One region of the Peribacillus sp. NJ11 genome, then DNA from elsewhere that is predicted to be linked to it. Evidence: riboswitches for the same ligand, from Rfam matches in the RefSeq annotation. Region 1 holds a riboswitch; the other holds the start of a gene.
What was found. A riboswitch is a leader RNA that binds a small molecule or an ion and turns the genes downstream of it on or off. The one in region 1 is predicted to bind S-adenosylmethionine.
Positions count from the first base shown of each region.

Region 2: it holds a riboswitch for S-adenosylmethionine, as region 1 does, so the genes downstream of both, QUF86_RS21240 (Na+/H+ antiporter NhaC family protein) here and mmuP (S-methylmethionine permease) in region 1, are expected to answer to the same signal.

Region 1 covers NZ_JAUCFO010000001.1:3,621,426-3,632,832, forward strand. The annotation lists gene QUF86_RS17950 (ring-cleaving dioxygenase) at 1-889, shown strand, start outside; gene QUF86_RS17955 (alpha/beta hydrolase) at 889-1,497, shown strand; gene QUF86_RS17960 (flavin reductase family protein) at 1,518-2,126, shown strand; SAM riboswitch class I at 2,353-2,455, shown strand; gene mmuP (S-methylmethionine permease) at 2,539-3,927, shown strand; gene mmuM (homocysteine S-methyltransferase) at 3,924-4,886, shown strand; gene QUF86_RS17975 (hypothetical protein) at 5,483-5,650, shown strand; gene QUF86_RS17980 (hypothetical protein) at 5,904-6,104, shown strand; gene QUF86_RS17985 (helix-turn-helix domain-containing protein) at 6,514-6,912, opposite strand; gene QUF86_RS17990 (asparaginase) at 7,143-8,129, shown strand; gene aspA (aspartate ammonia-lyase) at 8,153-9,583, shown strand; gene glpT (glycerol-3-phosphate transporter) at 9,866-11,227, opposite strand.
Region 2 covers NZ_JAUCFO010000001.1:4,322,989-4,334,395, forward strand. The annotation lists gene QUF86_RS21220 (alkyl/aryl-sulfatase) at 139-2,130, opposite strand; gene QUF86_RS21225 (LysR family transcriptional regulator) at 3,126-4,004, opposite strand; gene QUF86_RS21230 (chromate transporter) at 4,259-4,888, shown strand; gene QUF86_RS21235 (chromate transporter) at 4,975-5,517, shown strand; gene QUF86_RS21240 (Na+/H+ antiporter NhaC family protein) at 5,717-7,033, opposite strand; SAM riboswitch class I at 7,207-7,315, opposite strand; gene QUF86_RS21245 (SOS response-associated peptidase) at 7,651-8,322, opposite strand; gene QUF86_RS21250 (hypothetical protein) at 8,383-8,538, opposite strand; gene hutG (formimidoylglutamase) at 8,833-9,789, opposite strand; gene QUF86_RS21260 (LysR family transcriptional regulator) at 9,914-10,816, shown strand; partial or broken gene QUF86_RS28680 (SF0329 family protein) at 11,056-11,407, opposite strand, start outside.

The DNA of each region.
Region 1 (11,407 bases):
GAATGTGGATTTTTATGCTGGAGTATTAGGGATGCGTATGGTGAAGAAAACTGTTAATTTTGATGATCCAGGCACCTATCACTTATATTTCGGAGATGAATCAGGTTCACCGGGTACTATCATCACTTTCTTTCCTTGGCCTGGGGCATACCGAGGGACAATTGGCTCTGGACAAGTGGGGATTACGACATATGCCATTCCGGAAGGTTCAATGGGCTTCTGGGAAATGCGTTTGGGTAAATTTAATATAGACTTTGAAAAGTCATCACGTTTCGGTGAGGAATATCTGAAATTCCAAGACCCACATGGTTTGCAACTTGAACTGGTTGAGCGTAAAGAAGGTAAAAATAGCGAGTGGTCATTCGGCGGTGTACCAGCTGATAAGGCGGTCAAGGGATTCGGCGGTGCTGTATTATTGACGTCAAAACCGATCAAAACGATGGAACTATTAGAGGAAGTGATGGGCCTGCAAAAGATCGGGGAAGAGGACGATTTCATCCGCTTCAAATCCACATCGGACATCGGAAATTTAATAGATGTTAAAAAAACCGTTTTGCCAAATGGGAAAATCGGAGTAGGAACTGTCCATCATCTGGCATGGCGTGCAAGCGATAATGAAGATCATAAAGAATGGAGAGAACATATCGGTAACAATGGCTATGGCGTGACCCCATTTACAGACCGTCAATACTTCGATGCCATTTATTTCCGGGAAGATGGAGGCATACTCTTTGAAGTTGCCACAGATCCACCTGGCTTTGCTCATGATGAGACGAAGGAAACGATGGGTAGTAAATTGATGCTCCCGCCATGGCTGGAAGAAAAAAGGGGAATCATGGAGAAAACGTTACTGCCGGCAGTGCCGAGAGTACTAGAGGAGGATAAATGATGAAACATATTTTTCAAAAAGGAAGTAATCCAGAAGCTCCGGTACTTTTGCTTTTACATGGTACTGGAGGAACGGAATCAGATCTCTTGCCATTATCGGAAATGGTTTCACCGGGTTCATCCGTATTGAGTGTACGGGGAAATGTACTTGAAAACGGAATGCCTCGTTTTTTCCGCCGGTTAGCTGAAGGGGTTTTTGATGAAGAAGATTTGATTTTCCGTACGAATGAGCTTAATGACTTCTTGGAATTAGCGTCCGGACAATATGACTTCGACCGTGACAGAGTGGTAGCATTAGGTTATTCTAATGGTGCAAATATAGCGGCAAGTTTGATGTTCCATTTCGAAGGGGCACTACAAGGAGCGATTCTTCATCATCCAATGGTGCCTAGACGAGGGATTGCTATGCCGTCACTCTCAGATATACCTGTATTTATTGCTGCAGGTAAAAACGATCCGATTTGCCCGGCAGAAGAAACGGATGAACTTAAACAACTTTTATTGCAAGCTGGTGCTTCGGTGGAAGTTCACTGGGAAAATTACGGTCATCAGTTAACACGTTCAGAGGTCGAGGCAGCAGGTTCATGGTTTCATAAGAACTTTATATAAGAATGAAAGAGGGAATGAAGATGATTTCAGTAAATCCTGAAGGTCTGACTGAACGGGAAAATTATAAGTTTTTGACTGGAAGCATTATACCGAGACCCATAGCTCTGATTACGACACAATCCGAAACCGGTACCATCAATATAGCGCCGTTCAGCTTTTTTAACATAGTCAGTTCCAATCCTCCGATGATTTCCATTTCTGTTCAACGGAAAGAAGGAGTTTCAAAGGACACTGCACGAAATGCAATTCAATCAGGGGAATTCGTTGTTCATATCACTGATGAAAATAATGTTGCTGATGCAAATCGAACGGCCAAGGAACTCCCATCGGATGAAAGTGAATTGGGCCTGACCAATTTCACGACGGCTGTTAGTGATAAGGTATCCGTACCAGGATTGCAAGAAGCGAAGGTACGCTTTGAATGTACATTAGAGCATGCGATTCCATTGGGAGGTTCCCTAGATAAACCTGGTTGTGATTTATTGATAGGTAAAATAGTCTGCTATCATATAGAGCAAGATATTTACCATAATGGCCGAATTGACCAGAATGGGCTTAAACCTGTAGCAAGATTAGCGGGTCATACTTATACAAAACTAGGGGAATTATTTGAAATGGAACGACCTTAAGTGATAAGAAAGAAAAAATGGCGTCATCTTTTAAGATGTCGTCATTTTTTTTATACCAAAATTATTTCCGGTTAGCATTATCTGCAATTCTACGGTGAGCGACTGTACCAAAACAAGCAATCATGCCGGAGGTGACAAAATAGTCCGAATGTAAAGGGAATTCTTTATATTCCAAAACAAAACTTGACAATTTTTTCATAGATTGATAAAGTTATAAAAAATTAATTTCTTATCCAGAGAGGTGGAGGGACTGGCCCTATGAAACCTCAGCAACAGGTCTGCTAAGACACTGTGCTAATTCCAGGGGGTGAAACCTTGATAGATAAGACCGTACGTTTTTATTTGTCAGTAGCGCACTCTTTTTAGAGTGCGTTTTCGTTTTTTTCTGGATGCAGGATAAAGGAGAGTATGAATGGAGAACAAAAGGAAACAGGAATTTCAAAGGGAAATGAAAACACGGCATTTAATCATGCTATCGCTTGGCGGGGTGATTGGAACAGGTTTGTTCTTAAGTTCGGGTTATACGATTCAGCAGGCTGGCCCGTTTGGCACCATCCTTTCGTATCTGATTGGAGCATTAGTGGTTTATCTAGTCATGCTATGTCTAGGTGAACTGGCAGTACATATGCCCGAGACAGGTGCGTTTCATAGCTACGCAGCCAAATACATCGGACCAGGGACAGGGTTTACAGTAGCTTGGTTATATTGGTTAACCTGGACTGTTGCACTAGGTTCGGAATTCACGGCTGCAGGATTGTTGATGCAGCGATGGTTTCCATCAATCAATGTCTGGATATGGAGTGCTCTATTTGCCATATTGGTCTTGGTATTAAATGCTTGGACCGTTAAGTTTTTCGCTGAATCCGAATTTTGGTTTGCGTCTATAAAGGTAATTGCGATTGTGATATTTATTATTTTGGGAGCAGCGACAATGGTAGGTTTTATTCCAATGACTAACTCACAACCAGCACCGCTATTTTCCAATTTTACAAGTGCAGGTTTATTTCCGAATGGTGCTTTTGCCATTATAATGACGATGCTTGCGGTGAATTTCGCATTTTCTGGAACTGAATTAATCGGAATTGCAGCTGGAGAAACTGTGAATCCAGAAAAAACGATACCAAAGGCAATCCGCATGACATTATGGAGATTGATCATCTTTTTTGTAGGAACCATCGTTGTATTATCCGCATTATTGCCTGTTTCGGATGCAAGCGTATTAGAGAGCCCCTTTGTTGCAGTTCTTGAACGAATTGGAGTGCCATATGCAGCGGATATCATGAACTTTGTTATTTTAACTGCCATTTTGTCTGCTGCAAACTCAGGTCTATATGCCTCTTCCAGAATGCTTTGGTCCCTTGCAGATAAGAAAACGATATCACCAATATTTGCAAAATTAACAAAAAGAGGCGTTCCGATAAATGCAGTCATTTTCAGTATGTTGGGTGGTGGTTTAGCCTTGTTCTCGAGTATTATTGCACCGGATACGGTGTATATCGTCCTTGTATCCATTTCGGGTCTAGCCGTGGTTGTAGTTTGGATGAGTATTAGCGCTTCACAGTTCCTATTCCGAAGACGTTTTATAAAAGAAGGAAATTCAGTAAATGATTTGGCTTATCGTACACCATTATATCCGTTCGTACCAATCGTTTCTTTCATGCTTTGTCTTGCTTCATGTATAGGAATTGCCTTTGATCCTACACAACGGATAGCACTTTATTGTGGTATTCCATTTATTTTGTTTTGCTATGGAACTTATTATATTACACAATCTTCAAAGAAAAGAGGAGTAAAACCATGAAGAATAAAATAAACCCAATTGACGCTATTTTACGAGATCATTCAGTCATGATTCTGGACGGAGCTCTAGCTACAGAGCTCGAGCGGTATGGATGTGATTTGGACGATCCCCTGTGGTCTGCACGTGTATTACTTGAAAATCCAGAAGTGATTTATCAGGTTCACTCTGCATATTTTCGTGCTGGAGCGGACTGTGCGATAACTGCAAGCTACCAAGCCACCGTTGAAGGTTTCTCCCTGCGTGGGATACAAGAAAAAGAGGCCATGGAGTTAATTCGGAAAACGGTGTTACTCGCAAGGAAAGCAAGGGATGATTATTGGAAGGATGAAACGCAAACAAATAGACCTAAGCCATTGGTTGCTGCATCAGTTGGACCTTATGGGGCGTACCTTGCAGATGGTTCAGAATATGTAGGAAACTATGGTGTTTCAGATGAAACCTTAGTAGAATTTCATCGCCCAAGAATATCAGCTTTGATTGAAGCAGGTGCTGATCTCCTAGCATTTGAAACGATTCCATCCCTTCAAGAAGCAAAAGTATTGGATTCATTATTGAAGGATTATCCAGAAGTGTATGCTTGGCTATCCTTTTCTTTGAAAGATGAGAAAGCGATAAGTGACGGTACATTGCTGGAGGAGTGTACGAGGTTGTTTGAGGAAAGTGAGCAAATTGCAGCGATTGGCATTAATTGTGCACCAGTATCAGTTGTCACGGAAGCTATCAATGTGTTGAGTGCAAACACGAAAAAACCAATTATTGTTTATCCGAATTCTGGTGAAACTTATAATCCGGATACCAAAACATGGCATGGTCAAGAATCTTGTAACAAGTTCGACCTGAAATCCGAAGAATGGCACCATGCAGGGGCACGTTTGATTGGAGGTTGCTGCAGAACGGCACCTCATCATATTGAAGAGATTTCAAGAAAGTGGCGACCATCCGAGGTGGTATCCTCATAGCCTTTTTTCTGGATTTCAAAATGTTTTTATTAGCTATGTAAGAAGTGGGAAAACCCTCCCTCTCGTCTTGTCAAAAATAAAAAGAACAGGAATCATCTTAATCAGGCGGTTCCTGTTCTTTTTGTCTCTTTATTCAGATTTGAGTTATTGGAAGGAAAGGGAGAATTGCTTATTGTTTCTAGGGGCTTCTGAAATAAGTGATTCGTTTCATGTATGCACTTGACCGAATTGCGCCTACTTAACGGTGGTTGCGGATTTTGCCGCTTGATTGCCTGGATCATGATGTACAATTAGACGAATATTGAACGAGAAAGGAGGGATTTGGAAATATTAGTTGCTATCTCTCGGGATTTAGAGAGGAATGAATCCGATTTTGCAGCAGGTTCAGATTCACCTTTACTTATTTAGCCAAACTGCTTAAGGCAACAATGAAAAACAGCCTTCATTAAAGCAAGAAACAATGAAATATGAGTCAACCTAGAATGAAAGTTCCTTATTAATAAAATGATTCACGATCAGTAAAAAGGGAAATTAAATCATATTTTTTTTACGCTTGGGAAAACTAAATAAACAAGAATAGAAAGGAGAGAATGAATATGAGTCGTGGTAAAAATTTTAATCACAAAGAAAAAGGACATCCAGGGAATTTACCTAATAATAGAATAAGCGAAGAGAAAGAACATAGTCGACAATATGAACAGATTGAGGATATTGTCACACATGAAGCTTTTAAAAATCGTGAAAAAGAAGACGAGATGCCTTAATTAATTGGGAAGCAGTATATAGTTTAGTCATTTTTAAATATCGCTCATAACATAGTACTAGCAAGGTATTGCAATTATTATTGTTTGCTTAAGCAATTTCCCATTCTAGTAAGGCTTATAAAATTTCGCTTTCCGAAAAACAGCACATGAATAATAACGTTTGTTCCACTTCATCATGATGGTTCCAACATTCAGCTTCGTATTTGCTTTTAAAGATTTCATTAATTTCCATATATGGGATTGGGAAAAAACCATGAGCTTTGCTATGGTTTTTTCTTTCATTGCAAATAATAAAGAGGGAAAGTCGGAGTGGTTAAATGTAAATAAGCGTATAAATGGAGGAAAAAACGGAAGAATTACAAAAAATTCTGTTAAAATTTTTTGTAAGAAGAGTGGAAAACAGGATAAAAATAATGGAGGATCTATGATAATACGACTTTCTTCTATTAAATGATAAAAACCTCCAACTTACTTTCTCGGGACATTAGTTTTCATTGCAGAGCCCAGACCAGTTAGTAGTATAATCTATTGGTACACATATTCTCTTGTCATAAAAAATAGCGATCATTTTAGTCATGAAAGTGCGAACTTCAATAACTAGGACAACTTATCCTAACAAAAGTTAAGGGAGTTCATGTTCTTAAAAGAATCCATCAAGCCTACCATATCCTAATTTTCCAAGTAAGTTAAAACCCAACTATCAGGTGATAGTGCAATAAGTCCACTTTATAACTATAAGACCCTGCTTTATGTCATACGGTTATGTCCCTCATAAATGCTGCAGGAAAATAATAATGTCCGCAATTTGATTTCGTATATTTGTTGCTAATTGAAAGGTTATATCAGATTCCACTTACCAAAACTTAGCCCAATGGCTCTTTTGTTTTATTAAGTTTATCTCGATTTACTTCCACTTCTCGCTTAGCTCTAATAAAAGCAATAAATTGAATCGTTTCTTCTTCAGAAAGAGAAATTCCATCGACAGAAAGCTTCATATTTGATAAATCGGTTAATTCCAAGACCTGAAGTGATTCTGTGGAAACCTCTTTAGGCAGAGAAGCTGGATAATCTACTCTACCTAGAAGATAATCGGTGGATGTATCATATAAGCCGGCTAATAAATTAATCGTTTCTAATGAAGGGCGGCGGTGGCCCGATTCGTAACCTGCATAGGTACTCTTGGCGATTCCGAGCCTGTCAGCCGTATATTGCAAAGACCACCTTTTGCACTTCCTTAATGTAGTTAATCTATTTAATATCATTTTTATTACTCTCCTTTTATATAAATCCATTATACCATCATATGACAATAAAGTGTACGCGTAATGAATAACTTTAGCTTGATTTCACTCTTGAACAGAACTATAATTACATGTGATGTACGCGTAACATGAACATTTACAATGAATACATCCTTTCTGAGATGCTTAGAATGATTGGGATACAGGGAGGCTTTATAGGGGGTAGTAAATTGGAGGAATTGAAGTCAAAAATTAAGAAGTTGATGTTAATTACTACCGGTGGTACAATTGCATCGTTAGAAGGGGAAAATGGACTGGTTCCAGGGATGAAAGCTGACGAAATTTTAGGTCACCTTCCGGGATTGGATTTATGTCAGATTGATAGTAAGCCTTTGATGAATATCGATAGTACAAATATGCAGCCGGAAGATTGGACAGAAATGGCTCAATCCATCCATGAGCACTACCATGATTACGATGGCTTTGTGATCACCCATGGGACAGATACGATGGCTTACACTTCAGCTGCGCTCTCATATATGTTACAAGATTTAGGGAAACCAATTATTATTACAGGTTCTCAAATCCCAATTGCCTTTAAAAAGACGGATGCCAAAAGAAATATCTCTGATGCGATTCGGTTTGCTTGTGAAGATATTGGAGGCGTATATGTAGTTTTTGATGGTAGAGTCATCCAGGGTACAAGGGCCATTAAATTGAGAACGAAAAGCTATGATTCGTTTGAAAGTATTAATTATCCTTATATTGCTTCCATATCAAAAGATAAAATTGAGTATCTTAAGCCAGTTCAATCAACAAAGAATAAGAAAGCCAAGTTAGATGCTTCCATTTGTACTGATGTTGCTTTGGTAAAGCTATATCCGGGGATTAAGCCCGAATTCTTTGATTTTCTGAAAAATCAATACCGGGGAATTGTAATTGAAAGTTATGGGAGCGGCGGTATTCCGTTTCAAGGAAGAAATATTTTAGAGAAGTTGAATGAGTTGGTCGAGTGTGGAATATCCGTTGTCATTACTACCCAATGTTTAGAGGAAGGGGAGGATATGGATATATACGAAGTGGGACGAAAAGTAAATAAGAATGTCATCATTCGTTCCAGAAATATGAATACAGAAGCCATCGTTCCTAAGTTGATGTGGATATTAGCAAAGACACAGGATCCCAAAAAGGTGAAGGAATTGATGGAAACACCGATTGCAGAGGACATTACATTCTAGAACAAACAAAGGGGCAAGAGGAAATGTTGATAGATGAGAGAACATACCGAATTGAAAAAGACTTTCTTGGGGAAAAGGAAATTCCAGCAGATGTTTATTATGGAATACAAACTTTACGCGCTGTAGAAAATTTTCCGATTACCGGTTATAAAGTCAATGAAGAAATGATTCGTGCACTTGCTATGATAAAAAAAGCAGCCGCTTTAGCAAATATGGATACCAAACGCTTGTATGAAGGTATTGGAAACGCTATCGTTAAAGCTTCAGATGAAGTGATCGATGGAAAGTGGCATGAATATTTCATCGTTGACCCAATTCAAGGCGGCGCGGGCACTTCGATGAATATGAACATTAATGAAATCGTTGCCAACCGAGCGTTAGAACTTATGGGACACAATAAAGGTGATTATGTTCATGTTAGTCCAAACAGCCACGTTAACATGTCACAATCGACGAATGACGTATTTCCAACTGCCATTCATTTATCAACACTACGACTATTAGAGCAGTTAATACAAACAATGACAAAGATGAGTACGGTCCTAAAGAATAAAGCAAAACAATTTGATCATGTTATCAAAATGGGTCGCACACATCTTCAGGATGCAGTGCCAATTCGACTCGGGCAAGAATTTGAAGCATATAGTCGCGTATTAGAGCGGGATATAAAAAGAATCAGTCAATCACGTCAACATTTATATGAAGTGAATATGGGAGCAACTGCAGTTGGAACGGGATTAAATGCAGATCCGCGTTACATTGAAAATGTTGTTAAGTATTTAGCTGAAATCAGTGAATTGCCACTTGTCGGAGCAGAACATTTAGTAGATGCAACCCAAAATACGGATGCATATACAGAAGTGTCAGCTTCATTGAAAGTATGTATGATGAATATGTCTAAAATTGCTAATGATTTACGTTTGATGGCTTCAGGACCAAGAGCGGGATTAGGAGAAATCACACTTCCAGCTCGTCAACCAGGTTCATCCATCATGCCAGGAAAAGTAAATCCAGTAATGCCAGAATTAATTAATCAAGTCGCTTTCCAAGTGATCGGGAACGATAATACGATATGCTTAGCATCAGAAGCGGGGCAACTAGAGTTGAATGTAATGGAGCCAGTGCTTGTATTCAATTTATTGCAATCTATCAGCATTATGAACAATGCTTTCAATGTCTTTACAGATTATTGTTTAGAAGGCATTGAAGCGAATGAGCAACATTTAAAAGATTATGTCGAACAAAGTGTTGGAGTGATTACAGCGGTCAACCCGCACCTTGGTTACGAAGTGGTTTCACGTATTGCGCGTGAAGCGATTTTAAAAGGAAAATCAGTTCGCGAACTTTGTTTACAGTATGATGTGTTAACTGAAGAAGAATTGGATTTAATTTTAAATCCTTATGAGATGACAAAGCCTGGTATAGCAGGTGCATCTCTTTTCGATCGGGAATAACCAGTAAATTTGTAGAAGACATTAAACTATATAATTTTGTTGGTATGACTATGCCTATTGGACCATTGGTTTATAGGCATAGTTTTTTATTATATAATAATATTTTAATATGAAATTTTACTCATTCATATGCACACCTGCGTGCGAAGATAAAAAACCGAATATTCAGATTATAAATGAAGATTGTAAGTTTATTTTGTGGTATTTTTGGCCATTGTCCTAAAAATTAATCCCCCTTAGAAATACATCTAAAGGGGAAGCTTGAGCTAAATGTTTCCTGTATTAGCCTTTTACTACTTCCTGTCCACGAACATTCCATGTAAATGCAAAAACCACTACTGCCAGAACACAAGAAATTGTTATTAATGTAAAGCCTGCATTCCAACCTGCAAAGTCCACTACATATCCCATAATGGCATTAGCCGCTACTGATCCACCTAAATATCCAAATAAGCCAGTCAGTCCTGCTGCAGTACCGGCAGCTTTTTTAGGAACTAAATCAAGTGCTTGTAGACCAATTAACATTACAGGCCCATAAATTAAGAATCCAATCGCAATTAGTGAAATAATATCAATCATTGGGTTACCTGCAGGGTTAAACCAGTAAACAAGGACTGCGATTAATACTCCTAGCATAAAGACAACCCCGGCCGGTCCACGACGCCCTTTAAAAACTTTATCCGAGATATAACCGCATAATAAAGTTCCCGGAATGCCTGCCCATTCATATAAGAAATAAGCCGTACTGGACTCGTCCATGTTGAAGCCTTTTTCTTCGCTTAAATAGGTCGGAGCCCAATCAAGTACCCCATAACGGACGAAATAAACAAAGATGTTTGCAATCGCAATTGCCCAAACCCATTTGTTATTTAAAACATATTTAAATAATATCTCTTTTGTTGTCAATTCTGTTTCAAACGTTTTTTTCATTTTATTTGGAAAATCATTACGATACTCTTCAATTGGAGGTAATCCAACTGATTGTGGTGTATCGCGTATTAAGATAAATGAAATGATTGCGATTATAATAGCAACTATAGCAGGTAGTATAAAAACCCCTTCATAACCTGAATAAGAAGAACCCATAAATGTTGCAAAGATGGAGACACCTGCAATCGCCAATGGTGCCATTAAGCCACCACCCACGTTATGGGCAACATTCCATACCGCTGTTTTTCCCCCTCTTTCACTAACACTAAACCAGTGAACAAGTACTCGGCCTGATGGAGGCCAACCCATTCCTTGAAACCATCCATTAATGAATAACATGATGAACATAATTGCAACCGATGATGTGAAAAATGGAACGACGCCCATAAGTAAGCTAACAATTCCAGCAAGAATCAACCCTACTGGCAAGAAGTACCGTGCATTACTTCGGTCTGACACAGTTCCCATTACAAACTTACTTATCCCATATGAAATCGAAATGGCTGATAATGCAAGACCCAGCTCTCCAGTTGTAAACCCTTCCTCCTTTAAATATGGCATCGCCATGGTAAAGTTTTTCCGAATTAAATAGTACGCTGCATAACCAATGAAGATTCCGATGAAAACTTGTAATCTAAGTTTCTTATATTCAGAATCAATTTTTCCTTCAGGTAATCTTTCCACTGGTGGGGCAGGCTTAAATAATTTGAGCATCCAATTCCTCCTTATTATAATTTTGAACCAAGTTAAGTATCGATGTTGAAACATAAAAAAACCCACACTTAAATAGCGCCCTTTTTGTTTAAAAGGTCTATTAAAGCATGAGTCTCCAAATCTCCATCATCGTTAACTTGTAATAAATATACTATCTTTATAAGAAAACGCTGTCAACCG
Region 2 (11,407 bases), 700 kb from region 1:
AATGAATTTATTAAAACGAAACTGGAAGCCTACAGGATTAATTGATACATTCAAACCCACGAGACTATATATTAGACTCGTGGGTACAGATATTGGTCACCGATCCATCCTGCTTACAGAATATAAAGTGATAGATTATCACGGAGTAACGATATTAATCTTTGGTTGAAATTGATCCAGCAAAGACAAGAAATCTTCGAATTTTTCTTTATTACCGGAAATGGAAACTTTCCCGGCCGCCTCCATTTTGGATAAATCTTCACGTCCTAGAGCAATCTGATAGAAGGTTATTCTATCTAAAGTTAATGTTGCATCAGGGGTGGACGCCATTTTCCCTTTTTTGAAATTTAACACAGAATTATCCAGATCAATCATGTAATTAGTTTTCGAATCTGTAAATGTCATATTGAATGTCATTTTTTTATTTTCCGCTTTTGTTCCGTTTAATTTAATGGATAAGAATTTCAGGAAATCATCCATTGGCATATTGAGAAGCGTATCGAGATTCATCATTCCGCCACTTCCCTTCGAGTCTGCCACACCATTCCTTAACTCATCTGCGCCGGTAAGATAGAAGTTACGCCACACAGAAGATTCAGCCGAGTATCCTAATTGCTCATAAGCTTTAGCAAGTAAATTTTTTGCTTCTGTATTTTTGGGATTGGCCATGACTACATGCTTTAAGACTTGAGCAACCCAGCGATATTCCCCTTTTTTATAATCAAGTTTTGCCCGCTTGATGACCTTCTTTTCCCCACCCATATATTCTATATATTTATCTCCCGATTCCACTTGTGGTAATGGATCCAAGTCGGATGGATTACCGTTGAAATATCCTAAATAAAAGTTGTACACCGCTTTTACGTTGTGTTTCAATGTTCCGTAATACCCCCGATTGGCCCAGACTTTATCCAACTTTTCAGGAAGCTTTAACTTTTCCGCGATTTCATCTGGTGTGAGACCTAAATTAGCTAATCTTATGGTTTGGTCATGAATATATTTGTACAAATCACGTTGACTTTCCAACTGTTCCAGAACACGGTCTTTCCCCCATATAGGCCATGTATGGGCGGTAACCATAGCATCTATATCTTCATTTCCAAACAGATCAACTGTTTCATCAAGTGCCTTTACCCATTTTAAGGTATCTCTGGTTTTAGCTCCCCTTAATGTATAAATATTATGTAACGTGTGTCCGGTATTTTCGGCTACCACCAAAGTTTTGTAATCATTGATATAGTAATGCATCTCAGATGGAGCTTCTGAATCCGGCGTCAATAAAAATTTAAATGTTATTCCGTCTATTTCCACCGTTTGAATATCATCCTTTACTTCAATTGTTGGAGGTAAATAGCTAAAAGTTCCGTTACTTAATCCCGGGCCAATACCAGAAGTTACAAATCCTTTTTCATTTGCAGGTAAAAGATTTCCGAACATATAGCCTGCACGCCGAGACATTATATTACCTAAAAGAATGTTCTCACTTAGCGCTTCTTGGTTAAATCCTTCTGGGACAATAATGGGCACCTTTGCTGGATTTTCAGCGTATTGAGCAATGCCTTTTATACCACCAAAGTGATCCGCGTGACTATGACTAATAACTATTGCACTTACTGATTTTTTGGGTCGATGTTCAAAATACAGTTCCATGGCTGCATTGGCTGTTTCAATTGTAGAAAGTGTATCCAAAACGATTAATCCTGTTCTTCCTTCAACTATGGTAAGCACTGATAAATCCTGTCCCCGAACTTGATAAACTCCATCTACAACTTTAAATAAGCCCGTTATATTTTGTAATTGAGCCTGTCTCCACAAGCTAGGGTTTACAGTATAACTTGCCGGCTGATCTTCTTTGATGAATGAATATCGATTGCTATCCCATACTACGTTACCTTTTGAATTTTTAATTGGATTCATATTTAAAGGTGAAATAAATCCCTTATGTGCATTTTCGAAATCTTCCTTATCTGTAAAATCCAACTGTTTATAAACAGCCTTATTTGCTGAAATTGTTGAATGTGTTGCGGGCATTGGCATATCGGGCGCAGCATTTGTAACAGAAGGTCCTACTAGTAAAACAAAAACAAATGGAACGGAAACAATTCCTTTAATAAAAGATTTATTAGACATTCCATACCCCTTTCCCTTTTGAGTTTTTAGATATCAAAGTTGTAATTTCTTCCTTATATTGAAACGATAATTCTTCTATTTTTTTAAATATTTAGAATAATGTAACTTTATTTTATAATTGATTTGTCATTAAGTAAATTTACTATTTTTCATAGTAACTTCAATTTTATTTATATAAAATCCACTTGTATCCATTAATACAATTCGCTTTTTAGCTATGGCTCGGAAGCTAAAAAGCATACATGCATACTTAATTTCCGGTATATTTTGAACATAAAGATATTATGAGATAGTTTTTTCTATAGAAAATATGTAATGCCCCATTTTGTTATACATTTCATATAAAGGTGCGTAAGCTGTATATCAAAATGCAAAAAGGCCCCTCTCTATTGAGAAAAACCTTTATCCAATGTAAAAACCTCTAACTTTTTATATTGTAGAAGTCTTTGCTTTTGCATCTACTAATTTGAACCTTTAAGCTGGTTTAACGAAGATTGAGAACTCAATTCTAAAAATTAGAAGAAAGCCCGCGGCAAAAAAGAAGGAATACACAAAACCAAGTGATACGTTTTCGTATGCGATTGTCAAGCACACTAGTGATAAATGGCCTCCCTGCTATATTCATAAACGATGCGCTTTGGCTCGTCATTAATCCTGATCGGCCAGGAAGTACCTACATTAAAACCTGAAGGCTAGTCATTAAAAAAGTATAGGCACAGCCTTTTGCCATGCTTTGAGCGATGGTTATCCAGGTAGGGGCATGAAAATCGTGATGGAAGCCAAGACCATGCCTGTTTTCAATACGCTATATCCCAATTTCATCTCTGCAATTCTAGTTACGTAACCTGGCATCCATAGTCCCAGCCACATCGTTAACCAAAACCATGAAAACGCTGCCAATAAACTGTTTTCAAAAATTATTTGAACACTTTGTCACCTACCAAAATTTTCACTTAAAATGTAACCAAACGATGAGAGGTGACGTAATTCATTCACTATCGAAGAAATTCCACAAAATTTGACACCCCTATTTTATTAAAACGCTTGTTTTTCCTGACCAGCCACAGATTTCTTGTTATATCTATTCTGGAAATACCCACTTCCCGCAAAAAACCTTGTTCCAATTCCCTGGCAACCGTCAACCTTGGCAAAATGCTGATCCCAAGTCCAGCCTCAACCGCACTTTTTATCGCTTGAGTACTACCAATCTCCATGTAGCTTTCTATTTTTTCTAAAACCCCATGCTCCCTTAACATGTTTTCTACGATAAGTCGTGTCCCTGATATGGATTCACGCCATATCATCCTTTCATTTCCCAATTCCTCTAGCTGGATTTCTTTTCTGTCTTTCCATGGGTGGTCAAATGGACAAACCAATATCAATTCGTCTTCGGCGAACTTGTCTACAATAAAATCGGTGTTTTCCACAAGTCCTTCCACCAAGGCCAAATCAATGACATCGTTTGATAAATCCTCAAGAACCCGGGGGGTATTTTTTATCGTTAATGTCACTTTTATTTCAGGCTGTTGTTTTTTGAATTTCCCAAGCAAGCTCGGCAACAAATACTCGCCGATTGTCAAGGATGCACCTACTATGAGGTTAGCATTGTACTCGCCAGTTGATTGCTGAATCACTACTTTTGAATGGTTAAAGTCATTTACAATAGCGTTTGCAAAAGGGTATAACAACTTTCCTGCTTCCGTCACTCTCAGCCTCCCTTCCTCACGGTCGAATAACAAAGTATTATAAAAATTTTCCAATTGATGAATCTGTCTTGTTGCCGCGGGTTGAGATAAGAAGCTTAACCTCGCTGCCTGGCTTATACTTCCTTCATCCACCACTAAACAAAACATTCTTAGATTTTCTATTTTCAAGAAACCGACCTCCTTGTCTTTAAATGGTTTAATAAAATGATAGCATCATATAGCTAAATGGTGAAATGGGAAAACGACGCTATTTCCCCTGATTAGGTGGACCTATTCATTCTTTGGTGAAATTCTATATAAAACGGATAAAGTTTCTGGGTATAACGTTTTGTTATACCCGATGATTTTGTTGCAATTTACCCAGTCCTTTTTCTTTGATATGTTAATGATAAGAATTAAACAGAGCAGCAAAGGAAGTGAGGATGTCAATGAAAGGACAATGGAAAACACTGTTCCAATTATTTTGGACCTTTTTTAAAATGGCACCTGTGACATTCGGAGGCGGTTTTGCGATGATCCCCTTAATCGAAAAAGAAGTAGTGGAGAAGAGAAAATGGCTGTCAAGCGAAGAAGTTACGGATGTTTTTGCTTTATCTCAATCCGTACCGGGAGCTGTCGCCATTAACTCCGCCACCTTTATCGGCCATCGAATTGCCGGAATGAAGGGCGCAATGGCAGCCATGATTGGTGTTTCATTACCTACATGTTTAATTGTTCTACTCCTCGGCATTTTGTATTTTTTCATTCACGATAATCCGAAGATAGAATCCGCTTTCATATCGATTAGAGCTTCCATAGTGGCCATCATCGCATATGCGGCTATCAAGATAGGAAAAACGGCTATTGTTGACAAATCAACTTTCTGTATTTTGATAGTTGGAATCCCAGTCCTTTTCTTCGTTCACCCTGTTTTGGCTATATTAGCAGGAGCTATAACAGGTATTGTGACCATCTCTATTAAGAGGAAATTAGGTTTCGATGTCAAGATGGACCGAAAAGAAAAGAAAATAGAAGAAAATGATTTCGAATACTTCATGGGTGCTGGCATATAGGTTCCATGAAAGATCAAAGTTATTTTCTGAAGGTTATAGGAATAAACGATCTAACTAATTTTCAAGAAAGTGAGTGATGTATAATAATGGAATTGTGGGAGTTGTTTAGCACCTTCTTTATTATAGGCTTTATATCGTTTGGAGGCGGATACGCCATGATTCCGGTAATAGAATCGGAAGTCTTACAGCATGGGTGGATGACGACGCAACAATTTACCGATGTAATCGCTATTTCCGGCATGTCTCCCGGGCCTATCACCACTAATAGTGCCATTCTCGTAGGCTATTCGACTGCTGGATTAGCAGGAGCCATATCATCCGTTCTCGGAATCTTGCTTCCTGCCATTATACTCGTAACCGTTATAGCCACCTTCTTCAGCAAATTGAATCATTATCCAGTTATTCAATCGATGTTTTATGGATTAAGACCCGTTGTCACTAGTTTAATCCTCTTTGCAGCTATCAGCTTTGCACTTTCCAATCATTTGATAGCCCTGAACTTTTCATGGCATACGATAAGCTTATTACTCGTTTTTGGATTATCGTTATTTGCCCTATTGAAATTACGCTGGCACCCAGCCTATGTCATTATTCTTTCTGGTTTAGTTGGTGTTGTCCTCTATTCATAACGACTAGCTCACACAACCATTATGCGTTGGGTTAATCAATATGAATCGTAATTCCTAAACATTGATAACACTTAAACTGATGGAAGATCGAGGGTACATCGCTCTTTTTAATTATTTTTCACCAATGTTTCCATACACCTTACAAAGTAAAACCCTGAATCTAATGATTCAGGGTTTATTTTCATGCTTATTCTCATTATTAAGAAGTACGTTTCTTCGTTTCTTTATCTACCGGCTGAAATCGCGGATAACCAATCAAGATGGCTATGACTCCACAAAGGCCAATTAGTATTGGGTAATATGAATACGGCAAGATGCTTAACGGAGAAATATGTGCTACCCCAGCTGCAACAAGCAGTTGTGCCCCATATGGAATTAACCCCTGAATGCAGCATGCAAAAACATCAAGTAAGCTCGCCGATTTACGCGGATCGATTCCATACTTTTCAGCAATATTTTTGGCAAGTGGCCCGGCAATGATAATTGATATCGTGTTATTTGCCGTGGAAAGGTTCGTCAAACCAACAAGCCCGGCAATGCTGAATTCAGCCCCTTTTTTAGTTTTGCTGTTTCGGGTTACGAGGTGGAGAAGATAATCGATACCGCCATTATGCTTGATTACAGCTACCATTCCTGCGATTAAAATGGCCAGGAAAGAGATTTCATACATTCCCGCCATCCCTTCTCCGATTTTTTGAATGACACCCAACGGTTGATAACTTCCATCCGCCAAGCCGATAATTCCGGCAAATACGATTCCGATGGATAGGACCAGGAACACATTGACACCTGCCAATGCAGTGATCAATACACAAAGATACGGAAGGATCTTCACCCAATTATAAGAATGTTGAGCGATGGCAGCTTGTTCACCCATTGTTAAAATTCCAAGGATGACACATGTGATGATGGCCGCAGGTAAAACAATGAAAAAATTCACTTTGAACTTATCCTTCATTTTCGTTCCCTGCGTACGAACTGCAGCGATTGTCGTATCTGAAATGAAGGAAAGGTTATCCCCAAACATCGCACCACCAATAACGGCCGCCATTGAAAAGGCAAGCGAAATATCGGTTTGCTCACTAATTCCCACCCCAATAGGTGCTAGTGCTACAATCGTTCCCATGCTCGTCCCCATGGATAGAGAGATAAAGCAAGCGATGATGAAAATCCCTACCATTAATAGATTTTGCGGAAAAACCGCTAAGGCAAGATTCACCGTAGATTCAACTGCCCCCATGCCATTTGCAACTTCGGCAAAAGCGCCTGCCAAAAGGAAAATGATAACCATTAACATAATATTGGCATCCCCGGCGCCTTTACAGAAAATTTCAACCTTTTGATTGAAAGACTCTTTCCGATTCATTGCCAATGCAGCTGCCGATGCAATTGAAATCGCTACAATCACCGGAAAAGAATAAAAATCTTTTGTAATGATTCCGGACCCTATAAATAAAATCAAAAAAACGACAAATGGGATCAATGCCCACGGATTCCCTTTATTGTTTGCACTCATGATGTACACCTCTTTTTATTTTTCCCATGACATGTGTCACAGCACTTATTCTTCTAACATTTTTCGTAAATAACACCTTCATGGAAGCTATAGCTAAAAATACTTTCAGCATAAAAAAGACCTCTTCCATTAAACACAACAAGAAGAGGTCTTTTAATTTATAAAAAACGCCCTCCTTATCTTTCAGGCAAAAATCAGCCTGCTGGATTTGGCACAGCACTCCTATTAAAGTCTGCTGCCGAGACATCTTCGGGCCAGTCCCTCCGTCTCTCTTGATAAGAAGATTTAAATTATATAATGATATTATCAAATGCACCGGTGTCCAAGAGAAAAGAAGCAGGCTGGTAACTTGCTATAACCGCTCCAAGTTTACCTCTGTCCACTCTCGGAAAGTGACATCGAAAGCCTTATTGAAAAGCAAATATAAGAGTACAGCATTTTATGTATTTTCGCAAGGTTTAGTTTAAAAGTATTTCAAATGTGGACCTTAATATTTTAAACGGACTTTTACATGTACAGTAAATAAGGTATTTGGGTTAATTGTGATATTTGGATGAAATCTCAAATAATGTCATTTGTCTGGACGGAACTAAAATAAAAAGAGGTCAAAGGACCTCTTAGCAAATTTGTTGTATTAGGTTTGGTGAATTATTTTTAGTTGAGTTCACATCAGTCGATACCTCAAATGCTTCCATTTGTTCAGAATCGAATGATTTTAAATACTGCTGTAGAAAGGCAGGATCATTAATGGATGGATTCAACCAATCTTTTTCATCTTCAGGTTTAAGGATGACAGGCATGCGGTCATGAATGCTGGTCATTAGCTCATTAGGAACGGTTGTTATAACTGAGCACGAATAGATGTTGATTCCTTCTGGAGATTTCCAGGATTCCCAGAGACCTGCCATTCCAAATGGCGCATGATTTTTAAGCTTTATTCGCATGGGTATTTTTCGCCTGGGTTCCTTCTTCCACTCATAAAATGAATCAGCGATTATCAAGCATCGTTTCTTCTTATACGCATTCTTGAAGCTTGCCTTCTCAGCAATGGTTTCCGCTCTGGCATTGATCATTTTGTAGCCCAGTTTTTCATCTTTTGCCCAGAAAGGAATGAGTCCCCACCGAAGATATCCAAGTCGATTCCTTGCTCCGTCATTAATGACGGATAGCACGGAGTGGGAAGGTGCAATATTGTAGCTGAATTGGTATTCTTCATCAAAAGGTCCTTGAATATTAAACCGTTCTTTTATTTCTTCAATGTCCGTGAAAAGCGTGAAACGTCCGCACATAATATCGCCTACCGTTTTAGGATTTATTACAGTGTAACAAATAGGACGGGCAGGTACAAATCAGCGTTCTAAAATCCTGATGTCGGTAAATGGTTGATTAAATAATTCGCTGGAAATCAAAAGTGTGCCCAGGACTTCTCTCTCATCTTCAGCTTTAATGATTTCTGACAAAATTAAGGTACTGCCATTCCTGACCGTTACATTATATTCATTCATAGGATCCCCCTCATTAGGCTAGATGGTTGTTATTATAAACCAAAAACCCACAAGTATCATTATTGACCTTTAGTAGAGTCGTAGTTAATCCACTAATGATGAGTCTATATAGGAGTACACCGCTATTTACATATACATAAAAAAGACTGTCCATGAATGATCACAGACAGTCTGGTCAACAGGTTTTTCACTTCAACAAATTTTTACCGGTGATGATAATGGGGATAGCAAAAAGGTCGATGAGGAATGCCTCTTGTTATTCCGTGGGAGTTACCCATAATCCATGTCCATTTATTATTTAAAATTCAGCAAAACCTCATTTATTAAATGTGCTGCCAATGTAACCGTTTTATTATTTTCGTCCAACGAAGGATTCACTTCCGAGATATCAAAGGAGAGGATCTTTTCATTTGATACGACATGCCTAATAATCGCACGGACCAATTTCGGATTAAGTCCAAACGGAGAGGGTGCACTTACCCCAGGTGCGTAGGCTGAATCAATAACGTCCGTACATAATGTAAGAATAATGAAGTCATTTTTCTTAACGAATTCATTTATCCGCTGCTTGGTTTCATCCATTTCGTTCAATGACAAATCTTCTTCCAATATGTAATCGACCTTATTCCTCTCAGCAGTTTCAAACAGGGCCTTCGTATTTCCCTGTTTCTGAATTCCGACACATAAATATCCACAACTTTGATCCTCATCCAAAATCTGCTTAAACATCGTTCCTGATGAACTTTCTTTTTCATAAGGCCTCATATCAAAGTGAGCATCAATATTAATGATTCCTAACCTAGCCTTTGGGCCAATGTATTTTCTAATCCCAAGATAATGGCCATAAAAGGTTTCATGTCCTCCGCCAAGTATGATAGGAATCGCTTTACTCTCCAATATTTTGGAAACAGCTGATCCCAGTTGAGTTTGGGCAGCCTCCATCTCTGGACCTTCACACGTTACATTTCCAGCATCCAACAGCTCGGTTTGGGAAGATAAATGACATGGTAATTTTGCCAAGGACTGCCTAATGTGATCAGGACCCTCTGCAGCACCAATCCTGCCTTTATTCCTTTTGACTCCTTCATCACATTTGAAGCCAATCATTCCAAAGGTTCTGGATGCTTCGGAAGAGATGGGTAATTCCGAAATCGGTGCCAAACGCACTCGTTGGTGATATCTAAAGCTGTCCATGTCAGTATGGGAATCAACCCTTCCATTCCAATAATCCAAATTCGGTTTAATATACATAATTTTCTCCTTTATTTTAAAAATTCCGAAATATCTTTTTTAAAAATTATAAATGAGATAATATATAATTACCAATACTAAATTTTAATATATCTATAGTTTAAAGCTATAGAAAGGAGAATATATGGATTTGCGCCAACTTCGTTATTTCACTACCATTGTCCAAGAAAAGAATTACTCCCAAGCTGCTAAAATACTACATATATCTCAACCTTCCTTAAGCAATGCCATAATGAAATTGGAAAAAGAAGTTAGTTTGCAGCTTTTGGAACGTAATACAAGGGGGCTAGAGCTTACGGAAGCAGGGGAGATTTTTTATACGAGATCTGTTGACCTGTTAAGAAAATTCAATAATATGCAAGTGGAACTTGAGGAAATGAAAGATGTTGGAAGTGGAACAGTATCAATAGGTTCCATTGAATCATTCAAATTTTGGTTCCCGAAGTTAATCAGGAACTTTAAAGTCAATTATCCTAATATTCATATAAAAGTCAGGGAAATATTAGGGGAAGAGAAAGTTATCGATTCGTTAAATCGGTATAATGTTCATTTCACCATCACGAACCAGCCCATTAATAACGAGGAAATCGTGTCCATCCCCCTATATAATGAAAAATTCATGCTTTTGATCCATAAAGATGATGAGTTAAACAAAAAAGAGTCCATCACTTTCCAAGACCTTGCAAAGAAAGAATTGATCATCAGTACAACTGGATTTCAAACAAGAGATGATATCTTAAAAGCATTTAAGAATGAAAATGCAATTCCCAATATCTTATACGAAATAGAAAGGCTTGAAGCAGCTTGCAGTTTGGTGGAAGAAGGACTTGGGGTTACAGTTTTACCGGAAAGCTATATAAAATCCGCTGCAACACGCAATACTGCAATTCGTGCAATAGATTCGAATTCTTTGGAAAGGACTGTTTACCTGGCCTATTTGAAAGATCGATATCTGTCTCCTGTAGTATGTAAGTTAGTAGAAGAAATACTTAGCTTTTTTAAGTGGGATGTTAGGAACGATGCCTAAATGCTGATTCTCTAATTTAACGGAAAAGACACCATTGCTCATTTTGATTTACTTTATATAAAGAAAATACTTTAGACTTCCTGTCAATGAGCTAGGTTTCCCACTCATATTTGCAGGAGGTTCATGTGTTTTCACTATCCATATTGTTTTTCCTCACTAATAAATAACGTCCTAACGCTCACACTTCCACGCCAAGTAAAATACTTGTTCAATAAAAATTCATTATAGCATAGCGCTTTTTAGGAAGTTCTTATTCCCTCTGCTTCACATCGCAAGTTATAAAAATACTGGATAAGTTCCTTTTCATTCAGGATAGATTTTTTAAGTCCCTTGTAACGTACGCATCCCAACTCTTCTATCTAACAGAGAAAGAATCTTTATAATCATATCATCTGATTTTAAGGAAATTTCTATTGGTAAATTAAAATATTCTTCAACCGCATTAAAAAAGTCATACTGTGCAAAAATCCCCTCTGCTTTAATCATTTCATGTGCTTGTATCCCTATCCTCATAGTTCTGATTTCCATTATAGACATCGTATTCAATACTTTTGGCTTTTCTTATTTCATTTTCTTTTCTGAACATTTTTC